3 regions of the Cryobacterium sp. TMS1-20-1 genome follow, and region 2 is predicted to be linked to each of the others. Evidence: riboswitches for the same ligand, from Rfam matches in the RefSeq annotation. Region 2 holds a riboswitch; each other region holds the start of a gene.
The links. A riboswitch is a leader RNA that binds a small molecule or an ion and turns the genes downstream of it on or off. The one in region 2 is predicted to bind thiamine pyrophosphate.
Positions count from the first base shown of each region.

Region 1: another riboswitch for thiamine pyrophosphate. It lies ahead of E3O45_RS09930 (YkoF family thiamine/hydroxymethylpyrimidine-binding protein); the one in region 2 lies ahead of E3O45_RS01490 (bifunctional hydroxymethylpyrimidine kinase/phosphomethylpyrimidine kinase).
Region 3: another riboswitch for thiamine pyrophosphate. It lies ahead of thiC (phosphomethylpyrimidine synthase ThiC); the one in region 2 lies ahead of E3O45_RS01490 (bifunctional hydroxymethylpyrimidine kinase/phosphomethylpyrimidine kinase).

Region 1 is NZ_SOGF01000047.1:66,512-75,854, reverse strand. It holds gene E3O45_RS09965 (glutamyl-tRNA reductase) at 1-1,154, shown strand, start outside; gene E3O45_RS09960 (alcohol dehydrogenase catalytic domain-containing protein) at 1,272-2,321, opposite strand; gene E3O45_RS09955 (glycine--tRNA ligase) at 2,395-3,780, opposite strand; gene E3O45_RS09950 (carbon starvation CstA family protein) at 3,944-6,217, shown strand; gene E3O45_RS09945 (YbdD/YjiX family protein) at 6,214-6,444, shown strand; gene E3O45_RS09940 (hypothetical protein) at 6,730-7,497, opposite strand; gene E3O45_RS09935 (PadR family transcriptional regulator) at 7,494-7,838, opposite strand; TPP riboswitch at 7,912-8,022, shown strand; gene E3O45_RS09930 (YkoF family thiamine/hydroxymethylpyrimidine-binding protein) at 8,040-8,678, shown strand; gene E3O45_RS09925 (ECF transporter S component) at 8,701-9,300, shown strand; gene E3O45_RS09920 (ABC transporter ATP-binding protein) at 9,293-9,343, shown strand, end outside.
Region 2 is NZ_SOGF01000010.1:69,739-79,081, reverse strand. It holds gene E3O45_RS01495 (dihydrolipoamide acetyltransferase family protein) at 1-1,277, shown strand, start outside; TPP riboswitch at 1,350-1,449, shown strand; gene E3O45_RS01490 (bifunctional hydroxymethylpyrimidine kinase/phosphomethylpyrimidine kinase) at 1,432-2,973, shown strand; gene thiE (thiamine phosphate synthase) at 3,008-3,652, opposite strand; gene thiO (glycine oxidase ThiO) at 3,714-4,967, shown strand; gene thiS (sulfur carrier protein ThiS) at 4,964-5,233, shown strand; gene E3O45_RS01470 (thiazole synthase) at 5,236-6,027, shown strand; gene moeB (molybdopterin-synthase adenylyltransferase MoeB) at 6,024-7,196, shown strand; gene E3O45_RS17375 (hypothetical protein) at 7,358-7,537, opposite strand; gene E3O45_RS01455 (DUF2079 domain-containing protein) at 7,822-9,207, shown strand.
Region 3 is NZ_SOGF01000047.1:31,427-40,769, forward strand. It holds gene E3O45_RS09765 (sensor histidine kinase) at 1-674, opposite strand, end outside; gene E3O45_RS09770 (response regulator transcription factor) at 667-1,380, opposite strand; gene E3O45_RS09775 (BTAD domain-containing putative transcriptional regulator) at 1,504-2,487, opposite strand; gene E3O45_RS09780 (hypothetical protein) at 2,589-2,834, opposite strand; gene E3O45_RS18220 (hydroxyethylthiazole kinase) at 2,813-3,202, opposite strand; gene thiC (phosphomethylpyrimidine synthase ThiC) at 3,280-4,935, opposite strand; TPP riboswitch at 4,929-5,036, opposite strand; gene E3O45_RS09795 (response regulator transcription factor family protein) at 5,202-6,173, opposite strand; gene hxlB (6-phospho-3-hexuloisomerase) at 6,287-6,871, shown strand; gene hxlA (3-hexulose-6-phosphate synthase) at 6,983-7,606, shown strand; gene E3O45_RS09810 (FAD-binding oxidoreductase) at 7,638-9,107, shown strand; gene E3O45_RS09815 (HAD hydrolase-like protein) at 9,112-9,343, opposite strand, start outside.

The DNA.
Region 1 (9,343 bases), on a different contig from region 2:
GCGCGAGCACCGGCGTCGCCGAAGACACCCTGCGTGACAATCTCACTCTCGTGCACGGCAATGGCGTCGCCGAGCACCTGTTCGCCGTGACCAGCGGCCTCGAATCGGTCGTCGTCGGCGAGGTCGAAATCGCCGGCCAGGTGCGGCGCGCACTGGAACAGGCTCGCGCCGATGGCACCACGAGCCCCGAACTTGAGCGCCTGTTTCAGCGCGCCTCCCAAACTTCCCGCGGGGTCAAGAACCGCACCGGCATCGGCTCGGCCGGCCGCTCGATCGTGCGCCTCGCCCTCGAACTGGCCGAAAGCCGGGTCAGCGACTGGTCGAGTGCCCGCGTGCTGCTCGTCGGTACCGGCCGCTACGCCGGCGCCTCGCTCGCCGCCCTGCGCGACCGCGGAGCCGAGAACGTTCGCGTCTACTCGCCATCCGGGCGCGCCGTTGGATTCGCGACCTCGCACGGCATTGAAGCCGTTCCCGCTGCGGATTTCGCTGCCGAGGTGGCGCGTGCCGACGTTGTCGTCACCTGCACCCTGCGCGATGACCACGTGATCGATGCGGCCCTGATCAGTCGTGGCCGCGCCGAGATCGGCATTGATCCGTTCGCCATTTCGGGCGCCACCGCCGACGCTCCGACCCGCATCTGCCCGGCCGACGCCGGTCCAGAGGCGCCGCCGCAACTCATCATCGACCTCGGCCTGCCCCGCAACGTCGCCCCCGACGTGACCCTGGTACCCGGCGTCGAGCTGCTCGACCTTGAAACCATCAGCATCCACGCCCCGCTCGAAGAGCTCAACGCCACGACCGAAGCCCGAGAAATCGTCGGCAAGGCGGCCCGCAAGTTCTCCGACGTTGCCGAAGAGCAGAGCCTCACCCCGGCCGTGGTGGCGCTACGCAGCTACGTGTTCGAGCTGCGCGACGCCGAAATCGCCCGGGCCCGCAGCCGCGGCGATTCGAGCGAGGCGACCGAGTCGGCCCTGCGCCACCTGGCCGGCGTGCTGCTGCACACTCCCATGGTGCGGGCCCGCGAGCTCGCCCGCGCCGGCGAGCAAGACGCCTACCTCGGGGGCCTCGACGCCCTATTCGGCATCGACGTGACGCTGCCCGCCACCGGCGCAGCGGATGCCGGAGCAACGGATGCCGGCGCAATCGCCTCCTAGCTGTCCCGAACGGCCGACCGTGTCGGCCAGCCCTGAGCATCCGTTCAGCGCCGCCTGCTGATACCGACGGGCCAGGCGCTGCGGTCTCGGGGGGCCAAACGAGGCAATTCGCGAGGGTCAGATCGGCCGGGTCACCTCGATCAGGGTGACTCCGGCGGCCGCACCGGGCGTGGACATGGCTGCGAGTGCCGCAGGCGCTTCGGCGAGGGTGATTCGGCGGCTGATCAGGTCCTGAGGGCGCAACCCGCCGCTCCGCACAAGGTCCAGCAGCGCCGGATAGTCGTGGGCGGGCATGCCATGGCTGCCGAGCACAGTCAGTTCCCGCGCAATCACCGTGCCGAGCGGTATCCGCGGGTCGTCCGCCAGCAGGCCGATCTGCACATGCCGCCCACGCGTTGCCAGGGAACGGATGCCGATGGCCACCGTATTCTCCCGGCCGAGCGCCTCGAGACTCACGTCTGCACCCCCTGATGCGAGCGCCCGAACGCGCTCGACCACCTCGTCGTCGGGCAGTTCGGCCGAGTTGACGACGTGAGCAGCTCCCACCCGGCTCGCCGCCTCGAGCGCGTCGGAATTGATGTCGACGGCGATGACGATGGCGCCGAGCGCCTGCCCAATCATGACCGCGCTTAGGCCGACTCCACCGCAGCCGACGACCACGAGGGTTTCGCCCGCCTGCAGCCGTGCCTGGTGCACGAGTCCGCGGTACGAGGTGGCGAACCGGCAGCCGAGCATCGCGGCAGCGCCGGCGTCGAGGTCATCGGGGATGGCGATGAGGTTCACGTCGGCGTTGTGCAGCGCGACCCGCTCGGCGAAGGAACCCCAGTGGGTGAATCCGGGCTGGGTCTGGTTGCGACAGACCTGTCCGTTGCCGGCGTCGCACTCCGGGCACTCGCCGCAGGCGCAGACGAACGGCACCGTCACGCGCTGACCAACCCGAAATCGGCGCACGAGCGGCCCGACAGCGTCGATCACGCCGACCAGTTCGTGGCCGGGAACGTGCGGCAGCGCAATGTCGGCGTCATGGCCGAGCCAGCCGTGCCAGTCGCTGCGGCAGAGTCCGGTCGCCTCGACCCGCACGATCACGCCGGCCGCACTTATCAGCGGCTCTGGCACCTCGCGCAGCACCGGAAGCACCCCGAATTCTTCGAAATAGACCGCTTTCATGCTCTACAGTCTGCCTGACGGATGCCCGCGGCGCGGTTTTCGAGACCGAGTCGCGGCATCCATTGGTTGAACGCTAAGCGCCGCGGAGGCGCACGGCCAGGTAGGCCTCGAGCTCGGCGAGCGGCACGCGCTCCTGCGCCATGGTGTCGCGGTCGCGTACGGTTACGGCCTGGTCGTCGAGCGAGTCGAAGTCGACCGTGATGCAGAACGGGGTGCCGATCTCGTCCTGGCGACGGTAGCGACGGCCGATGGCGCCGGCGTCGTCGAAGTCGACGTTCCAGAGCTGGCGCAGGCTCGACGCGAGCTCGCGGGCCATCGGGGAGAGCTTCTCGTTGCGCGACAGCGGCAGGATGGCGGCCTTGACCGGCGACAGGCGCGGGTCAAGCTTGAGCACGGTGCGCTTGTCGACGCCGCCCTTATTGTTCGGAACCTCTTCTTCGACATACGCATCGACCAGGAAGGCCATCAGCGACCGGGTCAGGCCGGCCGCGGGCTCGATCACCCAGGGCGTCCAGCGCTCGTTTTTGGTCTGGTCGAAGTAGGAGAGGTCTTTACCGGATGCCTTGGCGTGCGTCGACAGGTCGAAGTCGCCGCGGTTCGCCACGCCCTCGAGTTCACCGAACTCGGTGCCGGTGAAGCCGAAGCGGTATTCGATATCGACGGTGCGCTTGGAGTAGTGCGAGAGCTTCTCGGCTGGGTGCTCGAACAGGCGTAGGTTTTCGGGGTTGATTCCGAGGTCGGTGTACCACTTCATGCGGGTGTCGATCCAGTACTGGTGCCAGGTCTCGTCCGTACCGGGCTCGACGAAGAATTCCATCTCCATCTGCTCGAACTCGCGGGTGCGAAAGATGAAGTTTCCGGGGGTGATCTCGTTACGAAAGCTCTTGCCGATCTGGCCGATGCCGAACGGAGGCTTGGAGCGCGACGCCTGCAGCACGTTGGCGAAGTTCACGAAGATGCCCTGCGCGGTTTCGGGGCGCAGGTAGTGCATACCGGCCTCGTCATCGACCGGGCCAAGGTACGTCTTGAGCAGGCCGGAGAAGGCACGCGGCTCGGTCCAGATGTGACGATTGCCGCAGTTCGGGCAGGCAATGTCGTCGAGGCCGTTTTCGGGCGGGCGGCCCTTCTTTTCCTCATATTGCTCTTCGAGGTGGTCGGCGCGAAAACGCTTGTGGCAGCTCGTGCACTCGATCAGCGGGTCGCTGAAAACCTCGACGTGACCGGATGCTTCCCAGACCTGGCGAGGCAAAATCACGGAGGAGTCGAGGCCGACGACGTCGTCTCGGCTGGTGACCATCGAACGCCACCACTGCTTCTTGATGTTTTCCTTGAGCTCAACGCCGAGGGGTCCGTAGTCCCAGGCGGAGCGGGAACCGCCGTAGATCTCGCCGGCCTGAAAAACGAAGCCGCGGTGGCGGGCGAGGGCGATGACGGAATCAAGATGAGTGGGTGCGGCCACGGTGGCTCCAATGGTCGAAGGCGCAGAATGCGAGCGAATGCCCGGTTACCCATTTTACGCGCTCGATCCGACCCGAGTTCCCGCCCTGGTGCTCAGCCTTTCTCGCTCGGAGGTAACGTTAGTAGGCAGATTCACAGGATTTGCCTTGGCTCAAGGAGGAGAAATGGGCGCCGCGTCCAACACGACCGAATCACCGACCGCTCTGAAACGGATTCCGCACGACCTCGCGGTCGCTCTGGATCCGGAGGAACTTGACGCCCACGATCGCCACTGGACGCCCCTAAAAATTGCGATCTGGTCAGCTATTTCACTGCTCGGTGGCCTCAGCTGGGTCATGCTCGCCGTCGTGCGCGGTGAAACCGTCAACGCGATCTGGTTCGTGTTCGCCGCGATCTGCACCTATCTCATTGGCTACCGTTTTTACTCGAAGTTCATCGAGAAGCACATCATTCGCCCGGATGACCGTCGCGCCACCCCGGCCGAGTACAAGGCCGACGGCAAGGACTTCGCCGCGACCGACCGTCGCGTGCTGTTCGGCCACCATTTCGCTGCCATCGCCGGCGCCGGCCCCTTGGTCGGCCCCGTTCTGGCCGCGCAGATGGGCTACCTGCCCGGCACTATCTGGATCATTGTCGGCGTCGTTCTCGCCGGCGCGGTACAGGATTACCTGATTCTGCACTTCAGCATGCGCCGCGGCGGTCGTTCGCTCGGCCAGATGGCCCGCGACGAACTCGGTGTGATCGGCGGCACCGCCGCTCTCATCGCGACCCTCGTGATCATGGTCATCATCGTGGCGATCCTCGCCCTCGTGGTGACGAACGCCCTCGCCGAAAGCCCGTGGGGCGTCTTCTCGGTCGGTATGACCATCCCGATCGCGCTGTTCATGGGCTGCTACCTGCGCTTCTTCCGCCCGGGCAAGATCACCGAAATCTCCATCATCGGCTTCGTGCTGCTCATCGCCGCCATCATCGGCGGCGGCGTGGTGGCCGGCACCGACTGGGGTCAGACCTACCTGCTGCTCGACAAGGTCACCATTGCCTGGGGCATCATCATCTACGGCTTCATCGCCGCTATCCTGCCGGTCTGGCTGCTGCTCGCCCCGCGCGACTACCTGTCGACCTTCATGAAGATCGGCACGATCGGCATGCTCGCCGTGGCGATCGTCATCATCCGTCCCGAAATCAGCGTGCCGGCCGTGAGCGAATTCGCATCGAGCGGCACCGGTCCGGTCGTCGCCGGAACGCTGTTCCCCTTCCTGTTCGTCACGATCGCCTGCGGCGCCCTGTCGGGTTTTCACGCGCTCATCGCCTCGGGAACCACGCCGAAGCTCATTCAGAAGGAACGCCAGACCCGCTTCATCGGTTACGGCGGCATGCTCATGGAGTCGCTCGTCGCGATCATGGCCCTCGTCGCCGCGCTGTCGATCGACCGCGGCATCTACTTCGCCATGAACTCCTCGCCCGCCCTCACCGGCGGCACCGTGCAGGGTGCGGTCGCCTTCGTGAACAGCCTCGGCCTGACCGGCGTCAACCTCACGCCCGACATGCTGACCGACATGGCGACCAACGTCGGCGAGGAGTCAATCGTTTCCCGCACCGGCGGCGCGCCGACGCTCGCCGTCGGCCTCTCGCACATTATGCAGCAGCTCGTCGGTGGCACGTCAATGATGAGCTTCTGGTATCACTTCGCCATCATGTTCGAAGCACTCTTCATTCTCACCGCAGTGGATGCCGGCACCCGCGTCGCCCGCTTCATGCTGCAGGACAGCCTCGGTAACTTCTTCCCGAAGTTCAAGAACACCTCCTGGCGTCCCGGCGCCTGGGCCGCCACGGCCATCATGGTCGCCGCCTGGGGTGCAGTGCTGCTGATGGGGGTGACCGATCCGCTCGGCGGCATCAACACGCTGTTCCCGCTGTTCGGAATCGCCAACCAGCTGCTTGCGGCGATCGCGCTGGCCGTGTGCATGGCCATCGTCGCCAAGCGTGGACTGTTCAGATACCTCTGGGTCGTGGCGCTTCCGCTCGGATTCGCTGCCGTCGTCACGATTTCGGCGTCGTTCCTGAAGATCTTCTCGACCACCCCGGGCATCGGTTACTTCGCGCAGAACCGCGCATTCTCCGAGGCCCTCGCCGCTGGCGAGACGAGCTTTGGCACCGCACCGAGCGTCGAAGCCATGGAAGCTGTCGTGCGCAACACAATGGTTCAGGGCGTGCTGTCGATCGTGTTCGTGGTGCTCGCGATCATCGTGATTCTCACGGCTCTTCAGGCCACTTGGAACGCGTACCGCAAGAACTCCAGTGCGACGAGTGAAGATGACGCCGTGCAGTCGCAGACCTACGCCCCGGCTGGATTCATCATGACCCCGCCCGAGAAGGTGCTGCAGGCCGAGTGGGATGCCCTGCCGGTGCACAAGAAGATCAAAATCAAGGGTCACTGATGACCCTGTTGGCGGGCGTCCGCAAGGGCGCCCGCGGGGTGGTCTGGTTCTTCAAGGGGATCCTCGGCGAGGATGCCTACGAGAAATATGTGGCGCACCACGCGAGCGTCTGCGAAACGGATGCTGCGGGCGTGGGCCGCGCGCCGCATCCGCTCATGACAGAGCGGGAATTCTGGCGCGACCAGACCGACCGTCAGGATGCGAACCCGCAGGGACGCTGCTGCTAGAGGCGGATAGTCTGCGGCGAAGACGAACGGGGGCGGGGGGCGGCGACTGAGCGCGCTCCGCCCCCCGCCTCGACCGGCTGCCGCCGTGGGAGATCGCGCTGCTCTGGTTTGTCGGGTATCCCTGAGCTCGTACTTCGCCCATTTTTTCGCCGACCCGTGAGTTTCTGACGTCGAGCCGTGAGTTTCGACCCCAAACCGCGCCGGAATCGGGGTCAAACTCACGGCTCGGCGGCCGCGCCAGGGTCAAACTCACGGTTCGAGGGCGAGAGCCGTGGCCACGGCCGATTAGCGCTCGAGCGGCTCGCCGAACAGCGCGAACAGCCAGACCACGATCGACGCAGCCACCATCGACCAGGTGACCACGCCGAGGAACAGGCGCGTCGAGAACGACTGCCGGAATTCGGGCGACCCGCCCGGGTCGACAATCGCGTCGTCACTCAGGGAATGGCTCGCCTGACTCCAGATCGCCGGAACGAGCACGAGCAGCGCGGAGACGATCACGATCGGCAGGGCGGGCACGGTATAGAGCACTCTCGAGCTGCTCCACAGCCCGAGGCCAAGAGAGGTGCCGACACCCAATACCGCCGCGACCACGACCATCCAGGCGCGCAAGCGCAGGCGTGCGAGCGCCTTGAGAAATGTCGGCACGAGCAGGATCACGACGACTGCGGCAACGAACACCACGAGTGTTTTCAGGTCGATCTTCACCGCCGTACCATGCACGAGCGGGAGGGCGGAAAGCAGGAAGCCGAAGAGTCCGAACGCTCCGAGACCGGCCAGCAAACCCCCACGGTTCACTCGGCGCAGCGGGATGGTCAGCAGGCCCAGCTCGGCCGCGTAGCGCTTGGGGTTGCCGAAGCACTCCAGGGCGCTCGTGCCGGAATCGGCGAGAAACTCCCGAGCGCTGGCCAGGGCATCTCCGATTGCGTCGCCGCGCACGCCGAGCAGCCGCAGTTCGATGGTGAACTCGTCGAACCAGGTGGCGTCGTCGGTCACTTTAGAGCGGATGTCGGTGCTTCCGTTGTCGGGATCGCGCGGGTTGCTGGTCATCATGATTCGGCCGGCCCTTTCTGCAGGTGGTCGTGCACGGTGGTGGAGAAGAGCACCCAGTGGGCGGTCTGGTCGGTGAGCTCTTGCTGGCCGTCGTCGGTGAGCGAGAAGTACTTGCGGCCAGGTCCCCCGGCGCCCGGTCGCCATTCGGCGGCGATCCAGCCGGCGGCTTCGAAGCGCGTGAGCAGCGGATAGAGCGTGCCACCCTTGATGGCGCCGAAGCCGGCGGATTCGAGCGCCGATGCGATCGCGTAGCCGTAGGTCGGGCCGGGCGCCAGCGTGCGGAGCACGCAGAGGCCAAGGGCGGCGCGCATCCACTCGGCTGGCCAGGTTTTCGGTTGCATGACTACATAGTCTCACTAGTTAGCCAGACTGTCTACTCGAGGATCGGGCAGCCACGGGCATGCCATACTTTCGTTGTATCAACACGGGAGTCCGATTAATCGGGCTGAGAGGAAGCTGCAGAGGCTTCGACCGTCGAACCTGATCTGGATCATGCCAGCGCAGGGAGGCTGACTCGTCTTTCCCGTGCCCCCACGAAAGAAATGGGCACGATCATTCCAGAAACCCCCTTCACAGCCACACCGGCGGAGTTCGGCATTGGCGCGCGCCTCACCCTCGCCGTCATGCGCGACGACTACGCCGCCGTCATTCTCGACGCACTCCAGCAGGCAGATTCGACCGGGATCGCACTTCAAACCGGCGTCGTCAGCACCTACCTGTCCGGCGCCGAACCCGACCTGCTGCGCTACGTCAGCCAGGTCGTCGCCGGCGCGAGCCGCAGCGGAGCCCACGTCACGGCAACCGTGCAATTCTCCCGAGGATGCCCCGGCGAAGTCACCTGCACGCTGCCGCCCAACGGCGGGCTCTTCGCCGAGGTCGTGAACCTCACGCCCACCGGCGTACACGCTGTCGCAGAATGGGCACTGTATCCACTGGATGACGGCACCGGTTCTGCTTCCGCCGATCACATGCGCGACATCTACGCCGCGATCGAGAGTGCCAAGGCCTCCGGGCTCACGGTACACAGCGAGCACTTCGTCACCCGGCTCGAGGGCGACCTCGCCCTCGTGCTGCAGGTCATCGCCGCCGGCTGGATCGTGGCCGGCCGAACGGTGCAGCACGTGGCGACGCACGCGACCCTGTCCCTCAACAGCCCGAGCCTGAACTCCCATGCGTCCTGACGCCGACCAGAAGGAAACAGCCATGCCCACAGCATCCGCCAAGAAAAGGCACTGGAGCCTCAAAGACCTCGTGCTTGTCGTCGTGCTCGGTGTCGTGTTCGGCTTTCTGTACTGGATATTCGTGCAGGCATGGACCGCCCTGTCGATCGCGATGGGTCCGGCCGGCGACCTCGCGCAGCACTTTCTGCTCGGCTCCTGGCTGCTCGTCGCCCCGATCGCGATCGCCATCGTGCGACGGCCGTTCGCCGGCATCTTTGCGGAGGTTATCGCGTCGGTGATCGAGGTCGTCTTTCTCGGCTCCATGGTCGGGCCGCTGCTCTTCGTCGCCGCCGCCATTCAAGGCGCGGGCAGCGAGATTCCGTTCGCCCTCACTCGCTACCGCAACTACGGCTGGCTGACCTACGCACTTTCGGGGCTGCTCGGCGCCGGGCTGGTGTTCTTCTACTCGGCATTTCGCTCCGGCTGGTACGGCCAGGAGATCTTTCTGCTGCGCCTCGCGATTCAGCTGATCTCCGGCGTGATTCTCGGCGGACTGCTGGCCAAACTCATCGTCGATGCCCTCGACAAAACTGGCGTCGTCGACAATTTCGCGATCGGCCGCGATCGCCTCGCCCGTGCCTGAGACCGACATCCTGACACTGCAGGACGTGTCGGTGCGATTTCCG
Region 2 (9,343 bases):
GCGGCGTCGTGGCAAGCCTGTTCGGCGAGCCCGGCCAGGTCATTCATGCCGGGCAGGTGCTGCTGACCGTGACCGACGCGACTGCTGACGCTTCAGCCGGTGTTGTCGGCGTTCCGGTCGCCGCGGCGACCGTCGTGGCGGTCGAAGGCTCCGGAGCCGTTCTGGTCGGCTACGGCGCGACCGAAAGCACCCGGCCGGCGCGCAAGGTGGCCGCCGGTCGGTTCGGCAGCCCACGGGCAGCGGATGCCCCGGCACCGGCTGCATCGACGCCGCCCAGCGCTGTTGCGCTGGCCGAGCGCCCCGCCGAGGTGGCGGCATCCGTTTCTGCGGCCATCGATTCGTCCAGCACGGTCGACCCGATCCGCCGCTCCCCCGTCGTGTCTCCGATCGTGCGCCGGCTGGCGCGCGAGAACGGGTTCGACGCGAGCACGCTGGCCGGGAGCGGGCACGACGGTCTGGTGCTGCGCAGCGACGTCGAGGAACACATTCGCACGCTCACCGCTCCGGCCGTGGCTGTCGATGTGGCAGCCGATGTGGCAGCCGATGTCGACGTTGCGACGCCGCCCAGCGCTGTCGACGCGGCGAGTGCGGATATTCGCATTCCCATCACCGGCCTGCGCAAAGTCGTGTCACAGCGGCTGACCACGTCGCGTCGGGAGATTCCCGAGGCGACGATCTGGCTCGACGTCGACGCGACCGCCCTGTTCGCCGCGCGGGACCAGCTGCTCGCGGCGACGGGTGAGCGGTTCAGCGTGACGGCGCTCATCGCGCGCTTCGTGGTGGCCGGGCTGCGCCGGTATCCGGTGCTCAATTCTTCGGTCGACACCGCGAGCCAGGAGATTCTCCAGCACGGAGCCATCAACCTCGGCATTGCGGCGCAGACCTCACGCGGGCTGATGGTTCCCGTCATCCACCGTGCCCACGCGATGAGTACGCGACAGCTGCGCGATGCCCTCGCCGCGCTGGTGGCGCAATCGCCCGACGGCACCTTCTCGCCGAGCGCGCTGACCGGGGGAACCTTCACCCTCAACAACTTCGGATCGCTCGGCGTCGACGGTTCGGCCGCGATCATCAACCATCCCGAAGCGGCCATTCTCGGCATTGGGCGCATGATCGAGCGGCCGTGGGTGGTCGAACACGCACTCGCGGTTCGCACCGTCGTAGAACTCTCCATGGTGTTCGACCATCGGGTCTGCGACGGCGGAACCGCCGCCGGGTTTCTCACCTATGTGGCCGGCTGCATTGAAAACCCGGTGAGCCTGCTCGCCGACCTGTGAGCTCGGGGCGTGTCCTGAACGCCCACGATTCTGGCATCGGTAACTGAGTGACGTTTGTTGGCGTATAGGCTGCTGAGTGACACGGGGTGCTCCGCACAATGCGCGAGCTGAGATGAATACCCGTTGAACCTGTCTAGTTAGCACTAGCGAAGGAATGTCACGGATGACTGATCAGACCTCGAGTATCACGCCGCGCACCACGCCTCGGATTCTCAGTATCGCCGGCACCGACCCGACCGGCGGTGCCGGCATCCACGCCGATTTGAAAAGCATCGCGGCCAACGGCGGGTACGGCATGGCAGTAGTAACAGCTCTGGTCGCGCAGAACACACGCGGGGTGCGCTCGGTGCACACCCCGCCGGTCGCGTTTCTGCGCCAGCAATTGAACGCCGTGAGCGATGACGTGACCATCGATGCCGTGAAGATCGGCATGCTCGCCGAAATCGACGTGATTCACGAGGTGCGTTCCTGGCTAAATGCCCACCGTCCTCCGCTCGTCGTGCTCGACCCGGTGATGGTGGCAACAAGTGGTCACCGGCTGCTCGAACCCCAAGCGGAGCAGGCTCTGCGTGATCTGATCCCCCTCGCCGATCTCGTCACACCCAACGTTCCCGAGCTGGCCGTTCTGCTCGCAGAACCCACAGCGGCAAACTGGGCTGCGGCCATCGAGCAGGGCAAACGACTATCAGCCCGCACCGGAGTCACCGTGTTGGTGAAGGGGGGTCATTTCGACGAAGCCCTCTGCCCTGACGCCCTGGTCAACACCCACGGGCTGCTGGCACAGAGCGTTGTCGAGTTTGCCTCGCCGCGCATCGCCACCAAGAATACCCACGGCACCGGATGCTCGCTCTCCTCGGCAATGGCCACGGTACAGGCGCGAACCGGGGACTGGGCTGCGTCTCTGGCCGAGGTCAAAGACTGGCTTCAGGATGCTCTGATCCATGCCGACGACCTCGAGGTCGGTCAGGGCCATGGCCCGATCCATCACTTTCATCGGCTGTTCGCAGGCGCGTCGGCCGAGTCGGCCACACCAGCTGATTCGGTGAAGTTCAGTGCGACACTGTGGCGCGATGTCGAGCTGATTCGCACGCAGATCTTCGATCTGCCGTTCATTACGGATCTCGGTACTGGGGTTCTGGCCGAGCGAGATTTTGCGTATTACCTCGCTCAGGACGCGCTCTACCTCGCCACTTACTCGCGCGTTCTTGCGCGCGCCAGTGAGATCGCGCCGAGCATGCACGCACAGCGGTTTCTGGCCGATTCGGCACGACGGTGCCGCGACGTTGAGTTGGAATTGCACAGAAACTGGCTGGGGCAACGGGACGTGTCGTCCGAGGCCGGCCCGGTAACGGCTGGCTACCTGGATCACTTGCTCGGGCTCGCTGAGGGCGGAAACTATGCGGTGCTTCTGGCGGCGCTGTTGCCCTGTTTTTGGCTCTATGCGGATGTCGGTGAGCGGCTGCACACCGACTTTCTGGCGCGCACCGAGACAGCAGTACATCCATATGCGGCGTGGCTCCAGACGTATGCCGATGAAGAATTCGCCGCGGCCACGAGAGAAGTCATCGCGCTCACCGACGACGCTGCGGCCACGGCCTCTGACGCGCAACAATCGGCGATGCGCCAGGCGTTTGCCACCTCGTCACGGTTCGAGCTCGACTTCTTCGACGCCCCTCGGCACTCTGTGTTGGCCTGAGATGACCACGCCAAACTCGGTACTGTGTGCGGTATCAGCCCAGCGCGGGCAGGCTGGCCAGAAGTCGCTGCGCGGCATCCGTCGGGTCGTTGGCGTCGGTGATCGCGCGCACCACAACCACTCGAGTCGCGCCAGCGTCGACGACCTGGTTGATGTTGCCGAGGTCGATGCCGCCGATGGCAAACCATGGCAGCTCGCTGTCGGTGGCTGCGCTGCGGGCGGCCGCGTAACGCAGAAGCTGCGTTCCGACCGCCGCTCGACCGGGTTTTGTCGGTGTGGCCCAGACTGGGCCGACGCAAAAATAGTTGAGATCGTTCGCGGCCAGGGCTGCATCCACGTGTTCGGTGCTGTGTGTGGACAGGCCGATCACGGCGGCCGGGCCGAGCAGGGTGCGAGCGGAGGCCACCGGCAGGTCTGTCTGGCCTACATGAAATACCGGAGCGCCCGCCAGGCTGGCAATATCCGCCCGATCGTTGACGGCCCAGAGTCGTGCGTGCTGGTCGGCAACCGAGCGCAGAATTTCGAGATATTCGAGCTCCTCGGCAGCGTCGATATTTTTGTCGCGAAGCTGAATGATGTCGACCCCACCAGCGAACGCCGCCGCCACGAAGTCAGCGAAATCGCCACGATCCTTCCGGGCATCGGTGCAGAGATACAGCCGGGCTTTTGTCTGGTCCATGCGACCAACCCTATGGGCCAAGTTCGAGCGTCCGTGCCAGCGCAGAGGAACGGTGCGCACCATGAATGAACGAGTCGTGAACCGCACGGTCGACGTCGCCGTGATCGGCGGTGGCATTATCGGGCTCGGCATTGCCTGGGCTGTTGCGCACTCCGGCCGCACGGTGGTCGTCATCGATCCGGACCCCGCCGGCGGCGCAACGTACGCTGCGGCCGGAATGCTCGCGGCTGTGAGCGAATTGCACTACCAAGAAGAGGTGTTGCTCGAGCTCATGCTCGCCTCCTCGGCGCTGTATCCGGCGTTCATCGAATCACTGGGGCCCGATCATCACCTCACCGGGTATCAGAGAACTCACACCATGACTGTTGGCGCTGATTCGGCCGACCGGCAAGCGCTGGCCGACCTGCGCGGGGTGCAGCTCGCCAACGGGCTAGCCGTCGACCCGCTGACCATTCGTGCGGCGCGCGTGCTTGAACCGCTGCTGAGCCCTCACGTTTCCGGTGCCTTCATGGTGGAGCAGGATCATCAGGTCGACCCGCGCCGGCTCGCCGAGCGCATCCAACTCGAACTTGCCACGCTGGCGAAAAGCCGCCGGTGGGGCCACGACGCCCTGATCCGGGTGAATGCCATGGGGCTACTGCACGACGATTCCGCGGATGCCTCATCTCGCGTCACCGGTGTCGCCCTGGCTGATGGCGGAACGGTCAGTGCCGCCGAAGTAGTTGTGGCCAATGGCCTCGCGGCGGCTGGGTTGAACGGGCTACCAGAGCGACTGACCCTGCCACTTCGACCGGTTTACGGCGATATTCTGCGGCTTCGGGTGCCGGCGCACCTTCGGCCGTTGCTCACCTGCACGCTCCGCGGGCTGGTGCACGGCGTGCCGGTCTATCTGGTTCCACGATCGGACGGAACGGTCGTGATCGGAGCCACCCAACGCGAAGACGGCTCCACTGCGGTGTCGGCTGGTGGCGTCTATCAACTATTGCGTGACGCCCAGGTGTTGCTGCCGGCGGTCAGTGAGCTCGAGCTGATCGAAGTAACCGCTCGCGCTCGTCCAGGAACGCCCGATAACGCGCCATTGCTTGGCCGGGTCTCGCGAACCGGTGGGGAAACATCAGGCAACGACATCCCCGGGCTCATCATCGCCACCGGATTTTTCCGCCACGGCGTACTGCTCACCCCGGTAGCTGCCCAATACTGTCTTCAGCTCATCGAGGGAAGTGCCGACCAGCGGTGGGAGCGCTTTCGGCCCCACCGTTTCTCTGCAACCCGACCGTCAGCATCCGTTTCCCTACAAGGAGTTGTCAGCTCGTGACCGAATCCAGGCCCATCGACATACCCGCCAGCGCGATCACCGTCAACGGCACAGAACGAAATGTTCGGCGCGGCAGCACCGTGACCGACCTGGTCGCCGAGATCACCGGTCGCCACATCGCAGCGGATGGCCGTGCGACCGACAAACAACGTCTCGGCGTGGCAGTTGCACGCAACCGTGAAGTCGTTCCACGCAGCCAATGGTCGGGCACCGTGCTCACGGCCGGCGATGACATTGAAATTGTCACCGCAGTTCAGGGAGGTTGACCGTGGAAACCGAACAACTCACAATCACTGACAGCCTGGTGATCGACGGCGTGCAGTTGAATTCACGTCTAATCATGGGTACCGGCGGCGCACCGAGCCTCGAGGGCCTCGGCGCGGCCCTTCACGCCTCCGGAACCGAGCTCACCACCGTCGCAATGCGGCGTCACAGCGTGACGACGGCCGGATCGCTGTTCGATCTTCTGGTCGATCGCTCCATTCGGGTACTGCCCAATACCGCTGGCTGCTTTACCGCGCGCGAAGCCGTCTTGACCGCGCAGCTGGCGCGGGAAGCCCTCGAGACGGACTGGATCAAACTCGAGGTCATCGCCGATGAGCACACCCTCCTTCCCGATGCGGTCGAACTGCTGGACGCGACCGAACAGCTTGTCGCGCGCGGCTTCAAGGTTTTCGCCTACACAAATGACGATCCCGTGCTGGCCCTTCGCCTTGAGCATCTCGGTGCCATCGCCGTGATGCCACTGGGGGCTCCGATCGGTACCGGGCTCGGCATCCTCAATCCGCACAATATCGAGCTGATCGTTGCTCGTGCCGCCGTACCCGTGGTGCTGGATGCTGGAATCGGCACCGCATCCGACGCTGCGCTCGCGATGGAGCTGGGCTGCGATGCCGTGCTCCTGGCCACGGCGGTGACGCGCGCGCAGAACCCGGCACTCATGGGCGAAGCCTTCAAACATGCGGTGATTGCGGGTCGGCTGGCGTCCCAGGCTGGCCGGATTCCGAAGCGTGAACTCGCCTTGGCTTCATCGACGATGAACGGGAGGCCCGACCTATGAGTGACGTGCCACTCTTAGCACCGCTCGTCGAACCGGGCGACGAGCTAACTGCCGCGGAACTCCAGCGGTACTCGCGCCACATTCTCATTCCCGAAATGGGTATTGTCGGCCAACGACGGCTGAAGAATGCGCGGGTGCTGGTGATTGGCGCCGGCGGTCTCGGTTCGCCGGTACTGCTCTACCTGGCGGCTGCGGGGGTGGGCACCCTGGGTGTTATCGACAATGACACCGTGGACCTGAGCAACCTGCAGCGTCAAATTATCCACGGCGTTGCAGACCTCGGTCACTCGAAACTTGAGTCCGCTGCCGCAGCGGTAGCCCAGCTCAACCCACTCGTGTCGATTCACCGTCACGATGTTTGGCTTGACTCGGCGAACGCTCTGGACTTATTCGCCCAGTACGACCTGATCGTTGACGGTGCCGATAATTTTGCCACTCGCTATCTGGTCAGTGATGCCGCCGCGATGCTCGGCAAGCCCTGTGTCTGGGGATCCATCCTGCGTTTCGACGGGCAGGTCAGCGTGTTCTGGAATGAGCATGGCCCCACCTACCGCGACCTGTATCCAGAAGCTCCACCGGCGGGCTCCGTGCCCAACTGCGCAGAAGGCGGAGTGTTCGGGATGCTCTGCGGAACGATCGGCTCAACGATGGTCGCCGAAGCCGTGAAATTGATCTCCGGAGTCGGCCGCACGCTTCTGGGCCGGGTCGTGCTCTTCAACGCGTTTGACGCGTCGTGGCGCGAACTCGCCATTGCACGCGACCCCGCCAATAAACCAGTCACCGAGTTGATCGATTACGACGTATTCTGCGAAACATTGCCCGCATCGAACCACGTTGACGACGCGATCTCCGTGCACGAACTCGCGGCTATGCTCGACAGCCGGAAGCGCGGCGCGCGTGACTTCGACCTCATTGACGTGCGGGAACCCGGGGAATTCGACATCGTGCATATTGCCGGGGCGCTGCTCATTCCGCAGGGCGGAATCCTCTCGGGGGAAGCACTTTCGTCTCTCTCGCGGGACCGCGATATCGTGGTGCACTGCAAGGCGGGTGCCCGCTCGGCTGCCGTTCTGGCCAAGCTGCATAGCCATGGCTACGACCGGGTGTGGCAGGTCGAGGGTGGTATCGACGCGTGGGTGCGGGAGATCGCGACGGTACTGCCGACCTGAACGAAGCAACCGGGGCGGTCGAACGCAAAGAAAACACCTTCGCAGGGGGATGCGGAGGTGTTTTCTTTGCCACTCGCCGGTGTAGGGGCCGGGAAGGCACGATTTGGGGCAGCGTGCGGCCGCGCTCGCTGAGGATCGGGTTCCCAGCGAGAGTCAGAACCTCAGGCGCTGACCGAGGCGGCGCGGGACGCGAACGCGCCAAGATCCGGAGAGACGCGCACACTGGTGTGGTCGCATCCCGAGCATTTGAGCAGGTAGATCGGGAGCGAGGTGCGCTCGGCGTGGGCCGGATTCGGGCTGAGCCGGGCTGGGGACCGGCAGAAGGGGCAAGTCATGGTCATGCGATCTCCAGAGGTGTTGTTGTCGGCTGCACGCCCTTAGTCTGCTCCGCGCCCCGGCCCCGAAACAGTGCCAAAGGTCCTGTGCTGCGATAAAACCTCAGTTACCCGGATGCTGCGGTGCGCACCGGCCCGGTCTGGACGCCGCGTCGCTGCCATCGGCGCGCGGGCACCGGTGGGGGCGACGGTACTGACGGCGCTGACGGCGCTACGTGGGCGCCGACCTGGTGCGGTACTGAAGGCGGTGCAGAAGGCGGTGCTGGGTGCCGGTGCGTTAGCGTTGACGGATGAGGGGATCGCGCGTGGGACCGGTTCGGCCAAGCACGCGGCGGCCCATTCTGCTGCCCGCGGCCGTCGGACTCGTGGCGACCGCTGCGTACACCGTGTTGTCGGCGCTGCAGTGGCGCAGTTTCGCCGCTCCGTCCTGGGACCTCGGCATCTTCACCCAGCTGGCCCGGCAGTATGCCGCGCTCGAGGCTCCAATCGTGACGATCAAGGGCGACGGATTCAATCTGCTGGGTGACCACTTTCATCCGCTCCTGGTGCTGCTCGCCCCGATTTTCGCGATCTTTCCGCACGCCTTCACGCTGCTGGTCGTGCAGAATGCGCTGTTCGGTCTCGCCGCTGCGGCCCTGACCTACGGCGCAATGCGATTGCTCGGGCCGGTGACCGGCACGCTGTTCGGGCTGGCTTTCGCCTTCAGCTGGGGCCTGCAGGGCGCGGTAGAGGCGCAATTTCACGAGATCGCGTTCGCCGTGCCGCTCCTCGCGCTGTCACTGACCGCGTTTCTGCTGCGTAAGTGGGTGGCCTGCTTGCTCTGGGCGATGCCGCTCGTGTTCGTCAAGGAGGACCTCGGCCTCACCGTTGCCGCCCTCGGCATCGTGCTGGCCGTGCGCAGCCGGCATCCGTTTGGAGTGTGGCTCGCCGTCTGGGGTATCGGCTGGTTTGCGCTCGCGAGCCTCGTGATTCTGCCGCTGCTCAATCCGAACGGCGCCTGGGCCTACTCGAGCAGCATCGACCTGCCCGCTATTCTCAGCGATCCGGCCGCGTTGCTGCAGCCGCAGAAGGGGGTGACGCTGCTGCTGCTTCTCGTGGTCGGCGGCGTGATTGCGGTGCGCTCGCCGCTCGCCCTCGTGCTGCTGCCGACGCTGGCCTGGCGGTTTCTGTCCGATAACTCGGGCTACTGGGGTCCAACCTGGCAGTACAGCGCCGTGCTCATGCCCATCGTGTTTGCCGCCGCGCTCGATGGCATTGTGCTCGTGCGCATCAGTCGGCGGGGCTGGCTGCGCGGTTTCGGGCGGCGGGCGGCATCCGTTTCGATCGTCGCCGGTCTGGTGCTCGCGACGACGCTGCCGCTGTTCAAGCTGACGAATGTGTCGGCCAATTTTTCGACGGATCGCGCCGCTTCCGCGCAGGCCGCCCTCTCCGTTGTGCCCGACGGCGCCCGGGTCGAATCTGATATCGGGCTGATGAATTACCTGGTGGAACGAACGGATGTCTACTGGCTCGGCAACCAGAATCCGCTCCCCGACTATCTGGTGATCGACCTTGCGGCGGGCGGCCTGCCCGGAGAATGGACGTCTGCGCAGGTCGTCGCCGAGGCCCTGCACCGCGGTGTGGTGTTCACCACGATCTACTCCGCCGGCGGCTACGAGGTCGCCCGCGCCCACTGAGCCTGCTGGCGTGGCCGACCCTGTTCGGGGCCTGGTCTGTTCGGGGCCCGTCTGTTCGGGGCCTGGTCTGTTTGGGGCCCGTCAGTTCGGGGCCTGGTCTGTTTGGGGCCCGTCAGTCCCGGGCCCGGGCCCGGAG
Region 3 (9,343 bases), on a different contig from region 2:
GCCAGCTGGATCGCCGGCACGAGCTGGGCCATTTGAAGGGCTCCAAGGGACAGCAGGAAGGTGGGAATCAGCCCGACCACGAGTGCGTTTTGCTCGTCACGGACCCCGTCGTCATTGAAGTACGCCTCCAAAATTACGACCTGACCGTTGGCCGCCGTGGTGCGCACGTGCACCTCGACCAATTCGCCGGCCTGGGACTCGTGCACGTCGTCGGCGCCGTCCTGCACGCCGAGGTTTGCATGCCCCTTGCCTCCGGCCAGGAGTTCAGGGGCAAAGCTCGGCAGGTCGAAGACCTGGCCGATCAGGGACGGAAGGTCGGAGTACACGATTCGCCCCCCGGAGTCCCAGACCTTGATGCGCACAATCGATCCGTCGGAGATGCGGGGAGCCAGGCGGTCGTCCAGTTGACGGGTCGATCCGGGCAACCCCGCGAGGAGGTCGTCGGTAATGAGCGGTCCGATGGAATAGTCGGCGAGGCGTTGAGCCTGTTGGATGGCGTTGTCCATGGCGTTGCTCTTGGATTCAGCGCGGACCCAGAGTGCGGCCGGTACGGCGATGATCATCATGGCGATGACGCCGACGGTGATGAACCGGCCCACCGCCGAGCGCACCTCGGAACGTTCGTCCGACCGGGTTCGGTCGAGGCGGCTGGGCTTCGCCGCCGAGTTAGACATGCTGGGCGGGAACCAAACCCAGGCGAGTGGCGATCACGACGGCTTCGAGCTGGGAGTGTGCGCCAAGCTTGCCGAGGATGGACTTGACGTAACCCCGGCAGGTGTTCTCCGAGATGCCGAGGGTCTTGGCGTTGGCCCGCACGTCGGAACCCTCCCCCATGAGGCGGAGCACCGCGAGCTCGCGCTTGGTCAGCTCGGGAAACGGAACCTCCTCGTTGTGCTGTCGGCGTCGGGCGCTGAGCAGGCCCACGAGCGACGGATGCACAATGAAACCGCCAATCCGAGCATGGCGGAGCGTGTCGAGCACCGTGGCGAGCGAACCATCCTTGGGCAGGAAGGCGCAGACGCCGATCGCCGCGGCCTGTTCGAGGGCCTCGAGGGCCGGGTCGCCGGTGAGGATCACGATGCGGGTCTGCGGGGCGCGGGCCAGAATAGCGGCGGCCGCGACGAGCCCGCTGCCGTCGGGCAGGTGGTAGTCCATGACGACAACGTCGGGGACCAGCTCCAGACATGCGGCGATGCCGCTTGCGACGTTGTTGGCTGAGCCAACGCTGCACAGGTCGGGCTCGCGGTTAAGGGAACCGGTGAGCAACTCGGCAAAGGTCGTGTGGTCGTCGACGATGAGAATGCGAATCTGTGCAATGGCGGGCGAGTAAAGCGCCGTCCCCTGAATGCTGGGTTCAAGGGGGGACATCTGCGTGGTCATCTGCGGCGACCTCTCTGCCCTGTCGCGAGCTGCGTTAGCTCCATAAACCAAACCAGTGTCTGCAGAACATGAGATTTTGTCGAGTCCTGTTGTTTTTGTCCCCCATATGGTATGACTCGGGAATCAGGCGCGAGCGACGGCGCGGCGCAGGAATGAGGTGATGACATCAGTGGCCTCTCGGAGGGAATCCGCGACCGGCTCTGGTCGCGGAAGTGTGCTCGGTCGGGGGCGCGAATCGGGTGCTGGCACTCCCAGCTGTTCGTGCAGCACGAGAAAGGCCGAGAGCACGTCGGCAAGGTCACCGTCTTCGGCGGCCGTCGCGTGCAGCAGACGCAGCTGGGCTGAGCGCAGAATCTGGCCGGGTGCGCAGCCCAGTTCGCTCTGCATGGCATGGCGGCACCGGTCATAGGCCTGCAGGCCCTGGGCGTGGCGTCCGGCAGCCTCCAGCCCGAGGATGAGGGCCGTCCAGGCTCGTTCATTGAGCGGGTCATCGGCAATCGCGAGGGTGGCGAGATCGACGGAATCGTCGATCCGGTGCAGGGCAGCGGCGGTTTCGGACGCCAGAACGCGGGCTGCGGTCAGCCGGGACGCGTGCAGGTCACGTGCCTCCGATGCCCACGCTGCGACCAGTTCATCGCAGAGCAGTGGGGCTTCGGCGAGGTCGAGGGCGCGAAGTAAGAAGGGGTAAGCCAGCTCGGGATTGGTTTTCTGGGCTCGTTGCAGCAGATGGTCGAACTGGTCAAGGTCGACATCGACCAGGTCGCGGTCCAACACATAGCCGCCGGTCGTTGTCTGCAACGGCCCGAACTTTCCCGCACCGGGCTGCAGGTGGCGGCGCAGCACGCTGACATAACTTTCCAGGGTGGGCAGGGCTTCGACCGGCGGGTTTGCTCCCCAGAGCAATTCGATCAGGTGGTCTTTCGATACCGGGAGGCCAACGTGTACGAGAAGAATCTCCAGGATCTGGCGTGGTTTCGGTCCGCCGAGTTGGTGGGCGTGCAGAACAACGGGGCCGCGTCGAATGGTCAGGTTGCCGAAGAGTTGAACGTTGAGGTGTGCGAAGGGCGCGCTGGCTGGCTGCACTCGGGTGTCCGATTCCATTGTCATGAAGACCTCCACTGTTGGAATGCGACAATGGTGCCCGTTTGCCCAAGCCCGGGGTAAGCCGCGGGTGGACTAGGGAACTACCCCCAATTTCGGGGACCATTTCAGGAGTTGGTATGGTGCCCGGTTCCGAGGGACAGGCTGGCCCCCTGAGGCCTATCCAGGACGAGGGCAATGACCTGATTGGGGATTTCGAAAACGAGGGTCGCTTGAACGGATGCTCCGCTCTGCTCCGCCGGGTCGACCCAGAGCGCGGCGGACCGCGCGCCGAGTCCGGATAGGGAGTAGTCGGCGGCGCGAAAGGCGAGGCCGGAGGCATCCGTTTCGGTCAGTTCGAGCAGAATGCGCACGCGGTGGACCCCGGGCTACACCGGGCTGGAGAGCAGATCGGCGGCGGTCGCCGGCACCCAGCCATCACGAGCCAGGCGATGGCCAATGGGATCAGAATTTCGCGGCGGCGTTGGAACAGGGAGCTCATCCAGCAGGGCCACGGCGAAGCTGCCCGGGTCATGATCTCGTGCCCGGTGTGCACGGCGAAGGTGCCCAGGTCGACCAGAATAGCGCCGGCCATGGCGGCGAATTCGGCCGATTCCTCCGTGTTGTCGACCATCGCCGGCGCAGCCCCAACCGCGAGCAGCACGTTGGCGGTGAAGCCGGCGACGACGGTATTCATGAGCCACTGCACGAGCGGATGGTGCCGGCGGAGTGCCGCCAGCACGCGAATGGCCTAACCAGCGGATGCCGGGGTGACCGTGGGAGTGTCGGTGGGCATCCGCTTGTCGAAAATGACCGTCATTAGAGCACCCGCAGCGGTAGATAGACCGAGCTGCCCAGACGGGTGAACTCGGCCGACTTCTCGGCCATTCCCGCCTCGATGGCCTCGAGACTGGTGAGGCCGTTCTCTTCGGCGTACACCCGAACATCCGCTGAAATACGCATGGAACAGAACTTGGGACCGCACATGCTGCAGAAGTGGGCGGCCTTGGCGGGGCCGGCCGGCAGCGTCTCGTCGTGAAAGCTCTGCGCGGTGTCCGGGTCAAGCGAGAGCGCGAACTGGTCGGTCCAACGAAATTCGAACCGGGCCCGACTGAGGGCGTCGTCGCGTTCCTGGGCGCGCGGATGCTGTTTGGCCAGGTCGGCGGAGTGCGCGGCGATCTTGTAGGTGATCACGCCGGTTTTCACGTCGTCGCGGTTGGGGAGGCCGAGGTGTTCCTTGGGCGTGACGTAGCAGAGCATGGCGGTGCCGGCCTGGGCGATGATGGCCGCGCCGATCGCGCTCGTGATGTGGTCGTAGGCCGGTGCGATATCGGTGGCGAGCGGGCCGAGCGTGTAGAACGGGGCCTCCTCGCAGAGTTCCTCTTCGAGCGCCACGTTTTCGACGATCTTGTGCATCGGAACGTGGCCGGGGCCCTCGATCATCACCTGCACGCCGTGCGACTTCGCGACCTTCGTCAGCTCACCGAGGGTGCGCAGCTCCGCGAACTGGGCCTCGTCGTTCGCGTCGGCGATCGAGCCGGGGCGCAAGCCGTCGCCGAGCGAGAAGGTCACGTCGTAGCGGCGCAAAATCTCGCACAGCTCCACGAAGTGGGTGTAGAGAAAACTCTCCTGGTGGTGCGCGAGGCACCAGGCGGCCATGATCGAGCCGCCGCGCGAGACGATTCCGGTCACCCGGTTGGCGGTCAGCGGCACGTAGCGCAGCAGCACGCCGGCGTGCACGGTCATGTAGTCGACGCCCTGCTCGCACTGCTCGATCACGGTGTCGCGGTAGATCTCCCAGGTGAGCAGCGACGGGTCGCCGTTGACCTTTTCAACGGCCTGGTAGAGCGGAACGGTGCCCACCGGAATGGGCGAGTTGCGCATGATCCACTCCCGAGTGAGGTGAATGTCCTTGCCGGTGGAGAGATCCATCAGGGTGTCGGCGCCCCAGCGGGCCGCCCAGACCATCTTCTCGACCTCTTCGGCGATCGACGAGGTCACCGCCGAGTTGCCGATGTTCGCGTTGATCTTCACGGTGAAGGCCTTGCCGATAATCATCGGCTCGCTCTCCGGATGCTTGTGGTTGGCCGGAATGACGGCCCGGCCGCGCGCCACCTCGTCGCGGACGAGCTCGACCGAGACGCCCTCGCGCGCGGCGATGTAGGCCATCTCCGGCGTGACAATGCCGGCGCGGGCCCAGACCAGCTGGGTGGCAGCGCCGTCGATGGGCAGCGGATGCTCCCACCCGGCCCGAGTCTGCGGCAGCCCCTTCTCGAGATCGATTGTGGCCGTCTCGTCGGTGTACGGGCCGGACGTGTCGTACAGGTCGAAGTGTTCGCCGTTGCTGAGGTTCACCCGGCGAACGGGAATTTCGAGCCCGGGCCAGCCTTCTATCGGTTCGTAGCGTTTGCTGCTGCCCTGGATCGGGCCCGTTGTGACGGTTTCGGACATAGTTGTGTCGTCAATTGTGCGCATGTTCTCGAACTTCCTACGCCGGCATTACCCGGACAGGTTCAACGGTCGACGGCCCTGGCCGTCCTCTCAGCTCGCTGGTGCGCGCTCCCGTGGTTGGTGTGTCTTCTGACTTCTTTACCCTAGCGCTGGTTGCGCGCTCGGGGCCTACCGGGGTCGCGGTCACCGCGCCCGGTGGGGGCCATCGCGCCGGGCATCGCTGGCGCGATGACCGGGAGCTGGCGCCCGAGCCTGCGGCGGGCCAGGCATAGCTGGCGCTGGGCATCCGCTTAGCGAGCGAGGGCGGCCAGCTCGGCGCGGGTCGAGGCGCCGACCTTGCGCAGCAGGTTGGCCACGTGAAACTTCACTGTGTTCTCGCTGATGGTCAGGGCCTGTGCGATGGCCTTATTGCGCGCCCCAGAGGCGACGAGTTCGAGCACGCCGCGTTCGCGTGGGCTGAGGCCCCAGGCCGCGGCGGCGGTGACGGATGCCGTGGGCGCGTCGAGCGGCAGCGACACGGCCATCTCGGAGCCCCAGCCGGCGGTGGCCTCCACGTTGAGGGTGCCGCTGAGCGCGACGACGCGGGCGGCGAGCTGGCGCACGCTCGGAACCTCGGCATCGAGGTTGCCCGGACCGTCGTCCCGAATGTGGATGAGCAGGTTACTTCCGTCGCAGTCCCACTGCACGCGCACCCGCGCGACCCCGGCCTGTTCGACGAGGGCGAGTACGGCGCCGCGCACGATGGCGCGGGCTTCGTGGGCGACCTCGCCGGGCAATGCCCGACCGTTCACCGGCGGCTCGATGAACTGCACGTCGAGGTCGCCGAAACGCACGAGCGGGCGCAGGTCGTTCCTGAGGCGTTCGAAGGCGCGGGCGACGGGTTCCTCGGTGAGACTGCGATCGAGGTCGCTCACCGCGCGCAGGGCGACCATCGCGGCGGCGGCGAGTTCGGTGGCCTTCTGTCGGGCGGCGGTGTCACTCGTGCTGCCGGAGCGCAGCACAGCGAGCAGGGATTCCAGCGTGGTGGCGTGTGCGTCGGTGAGGTCGGCGATGAGTTTGGAGCGTTCGGCGGCTGCGCTGCGCGCTGTTTGAACCGGGGAGTTTGCGGGGAGCGTCGAGCGTTTTGCGGTCGTGGCGGATGACGCGGCCGGTTCGGCTGCTCCGGTAGCAGCATCAGACCGGAGGGCGGCGGCGGCCGTGCTGCGCGCAGCGGCCTCAGTGGCGGTGGCGCGCACGCCGGGGTTAGATGAAGCGGAAGTCATGCCCCCAGCCTACCCGGGCCATCCTCGGAGCCCACCCAGAGCCATCCGTTTGGGTAGGAAAACCGCTCGTTTGGCGGGCAGCATTCCCACTCGAAGGAGTGGAACATTGAATCATGACCGAAACGACAACCACCCCACTGGCAGCGGATGCCCTCGGCCTCATTTTCGCCGAGAACGGCCGCGTCGTCGAGGCGCTGCAATCGGCATCCGCTTCAGTACTGGATGCGGCGGCAACCCTGCTCGCCGCGGCACCCCGGGTATTTGTGCTCGGTGCTGGCCGCTCCGGGCTGGCACTGAAGATGACCGCGATGCGACTCATGCACCTCGGCCTCGACGTGCACGTGGTGGGCGAGGTGACCAGCCCGGCGATTGTGTCGGGTGACGTGCTGCTGGTGGCGAGCGGATCCGGAACGACGGGCGCCATTGTGCGTGCCTCCGAGACGGCTCACGGCGTGGGGGCGAGCATTCTCGCGCTGACCACGGCGCCCGAGTCGCCGCTCGGGCGGCTCGCCGCGGTGAGCGTGGTCATTCCCGCGGCTGCCAAGCAGGACCACGCCGGGCAGGTGTCGGCCCAGTATTCGGGCGGCCTGTTCGAGCAGTCGGTGTTGTTCGTCGGCGACGCCCTGTTTCACATGCTCTGGAAGGCGAGCGGTTCCACGGCCGAACAGCTCTGGCCGCGTCACGCCAACCTCGAGTAATGCCGACCGGGCCCGGGCCCGGAAACCGGGCCCATGTTAGATCATGGGCCCACCGACCGGGCCCGGGCCCGGTCGCAAGAAACACGTACCCCAACAGAAAGAAGAACCCCCATGAAGCTTCAGGTAGCTATGGACGTACTGACCACCGAAGCGGCGCTCACGCTGGCTGCTCAGGTTGCACCGCACGTCGACATCATCGAGCTCGGCACCCCGCTGATCAAGGCAGAGGGCCTGCGCGCCGTCACCGCGATCAAGAACGCGCACCCCGACAAGATCGTCTTCGCCGACCTCAAGACGATGGATGCCGGCGAGCTCGAAGCCGACATCGCCTTCGCCGCCGGTGCAGACCTCGTCACCGTGCTCGGCACGGCTGGGGACAGCACCATTATCGGAGCCGTCGCCGCCGCGACCAAGCACGGCAAGGGCATCGTCGTTGACCTCATCGGCGTTGCCGACAAGGTCACCCGCGCCCGCGAGGTCACCGCGCTCGGTGCCCAGTTCGTCGAGATGCACGCTGGACTCGACGAGCAGGCCGAGCCCGGCTTCTCGCTCGCCACACTGCTCAACCAGGGCGAGACCGCCAAGGTTCCGTTCTCCCTTGCCGGCGGCGTGAACCTGTCGACCATCTCTTCGGTGCAGCGCGCCGGAGCAACGGTCGCCGTTGCCGGCGGAGCAATCTACGGCGCCGAAGACCCGGCCGCAGCTGCTGCCGCCCTTCGCGCCGCGATTATCTAGCCCAAGCGCTTGATCTGGTGCCGTCCCGCTTCTGCGGGGCGGCACTTTTGCGTTCAGCGGATGTCCCTGCCCGGGTGACGAGAAATCCGACCGGGCCCGGCCAGCGGCATCCGTTGTTAAAGCCTCGCTCACGGGAACACGCCAGGGCTCGTTTTGGCTCGAGGAGCTCGAGCCGCGTACCGGCTATCCAGCGCTCACCGGCGACCTGCGCTGCAACCTCGCGATCGTTGGCGGCGGCTACCTCGGACTGTGGAGTGCGGTGCTGGCCAAGCAGCAAAACCCTGATGCGAGGGTGCTTTTGTTGGAGGCGCGCACGGTCGGCTGGGCGGCATCCGGTCGCAACGGCGGCTTCTGCGAGGCGAGCCTGACCCACGGTGACGACAACGGGCGCAGTCGCTGGCCGAAAGAGATCGACCGACTGACCGAACTGGGCAACGAGAACCTCGACGAGATCGAACGAGCGGTGGCTGACCTCGGCATCGACTGCGATTTTGAACGCACCGGATCCATCGACCTCGCCATCGAAGAGCATCAGATTGAGTGGCTGCGCGAAGAGACGATCGGCGAAAACGTGGTGTTTCTCGACGAGTCCGCAGTGCGGGCCGAGGTCGCGTCGCCGACCTATCTCGCCGGCGTCTGGCACCGGGGCAGCACCGCCCTCGTGCATCCGGGCAAGCTCGCTGCCGAACTGGCGCGCGTGGCGACCGACCTTGGAGTGGAGATCTTCGAGCACTCGCTCGTGCAGAGCGTGGACACGGCCCGACGTCGGCCGGCCCAGGGCGCCCGGGTAGTGACCACGGGCGGCACCGTGACCGCGCAGAAGGTCGCGCTCGCCACCAATGTCTTTCCCTCGCTGCTCAAACGCAACAAACTCGCGACCGTTCCGGTCTACGACTACGTGCTAATGACCGAACCGCTCGATGCGAGCCAGCTCGCCGCGATCGGCTGGCAGAATCGGCAGGGCCTGAGCGACCTCGCCAACCAGTTTCACTACTACCGGCTGAGCGCCGACAACCGCATTCTGTTTGGCGGCTACGACGCCGTGTACCACTACGGGCGAAAGGTGCGCAGCGGCTACGAGAACCGACCGGAGACCTTCGAGAAGCTCAGCAGCCACTTCTTCACGACGTTTCCGCAGCTGGCCGGCGTGCGCTTCAGCCACAAATGGGCGGGCGCGATCGACACGTCCACGCAGTTCTGCGCCTTCTTCGGGCAGGCTCGCGGCGGGCGCATCAGTTATGCGGCCGGCTTCACCGGCCTCGGTGTTGGTGCCACGCACTTCGCCGCCCAGGTCATGCTGGACCAGCTGGCCGGCCGCAGTACGGAGCGCACTGAACTGGCCATGGTGCGGGGCCGTCCGCTTTCGTTCCCACCGGAGCCGCTCGCATCCGCTGGAATTCAGGCCACGCGCTGGGCACTCAATCGTGCCGACCACAATCGGGGCCGCCGCAACGTGCTGCTCAAGGGGCTCGATGCCGTGGGGCTGGGCTTCGACTCGTAGTGCTTCAGCCGAGCAGCAGCTTGCGGAGCTGGTCGGTCGAGTGCACGACCGCGGTCGCCGCCTCGGCCTCGGCCGGCGAGCCGTAGCCCCACTCCACCAGAATCGCCGGAATGCCATTCGCCTGCGCGCCGATGGCGTCGTAGCTGCGGTCGCCGACCAGGACGGCGCCGCCGGTGTCTACGCCGGTCGCGGCCAGGCGGGCGAGCGCCTCTGCGACGATGTCGGCCTTGTTGCTG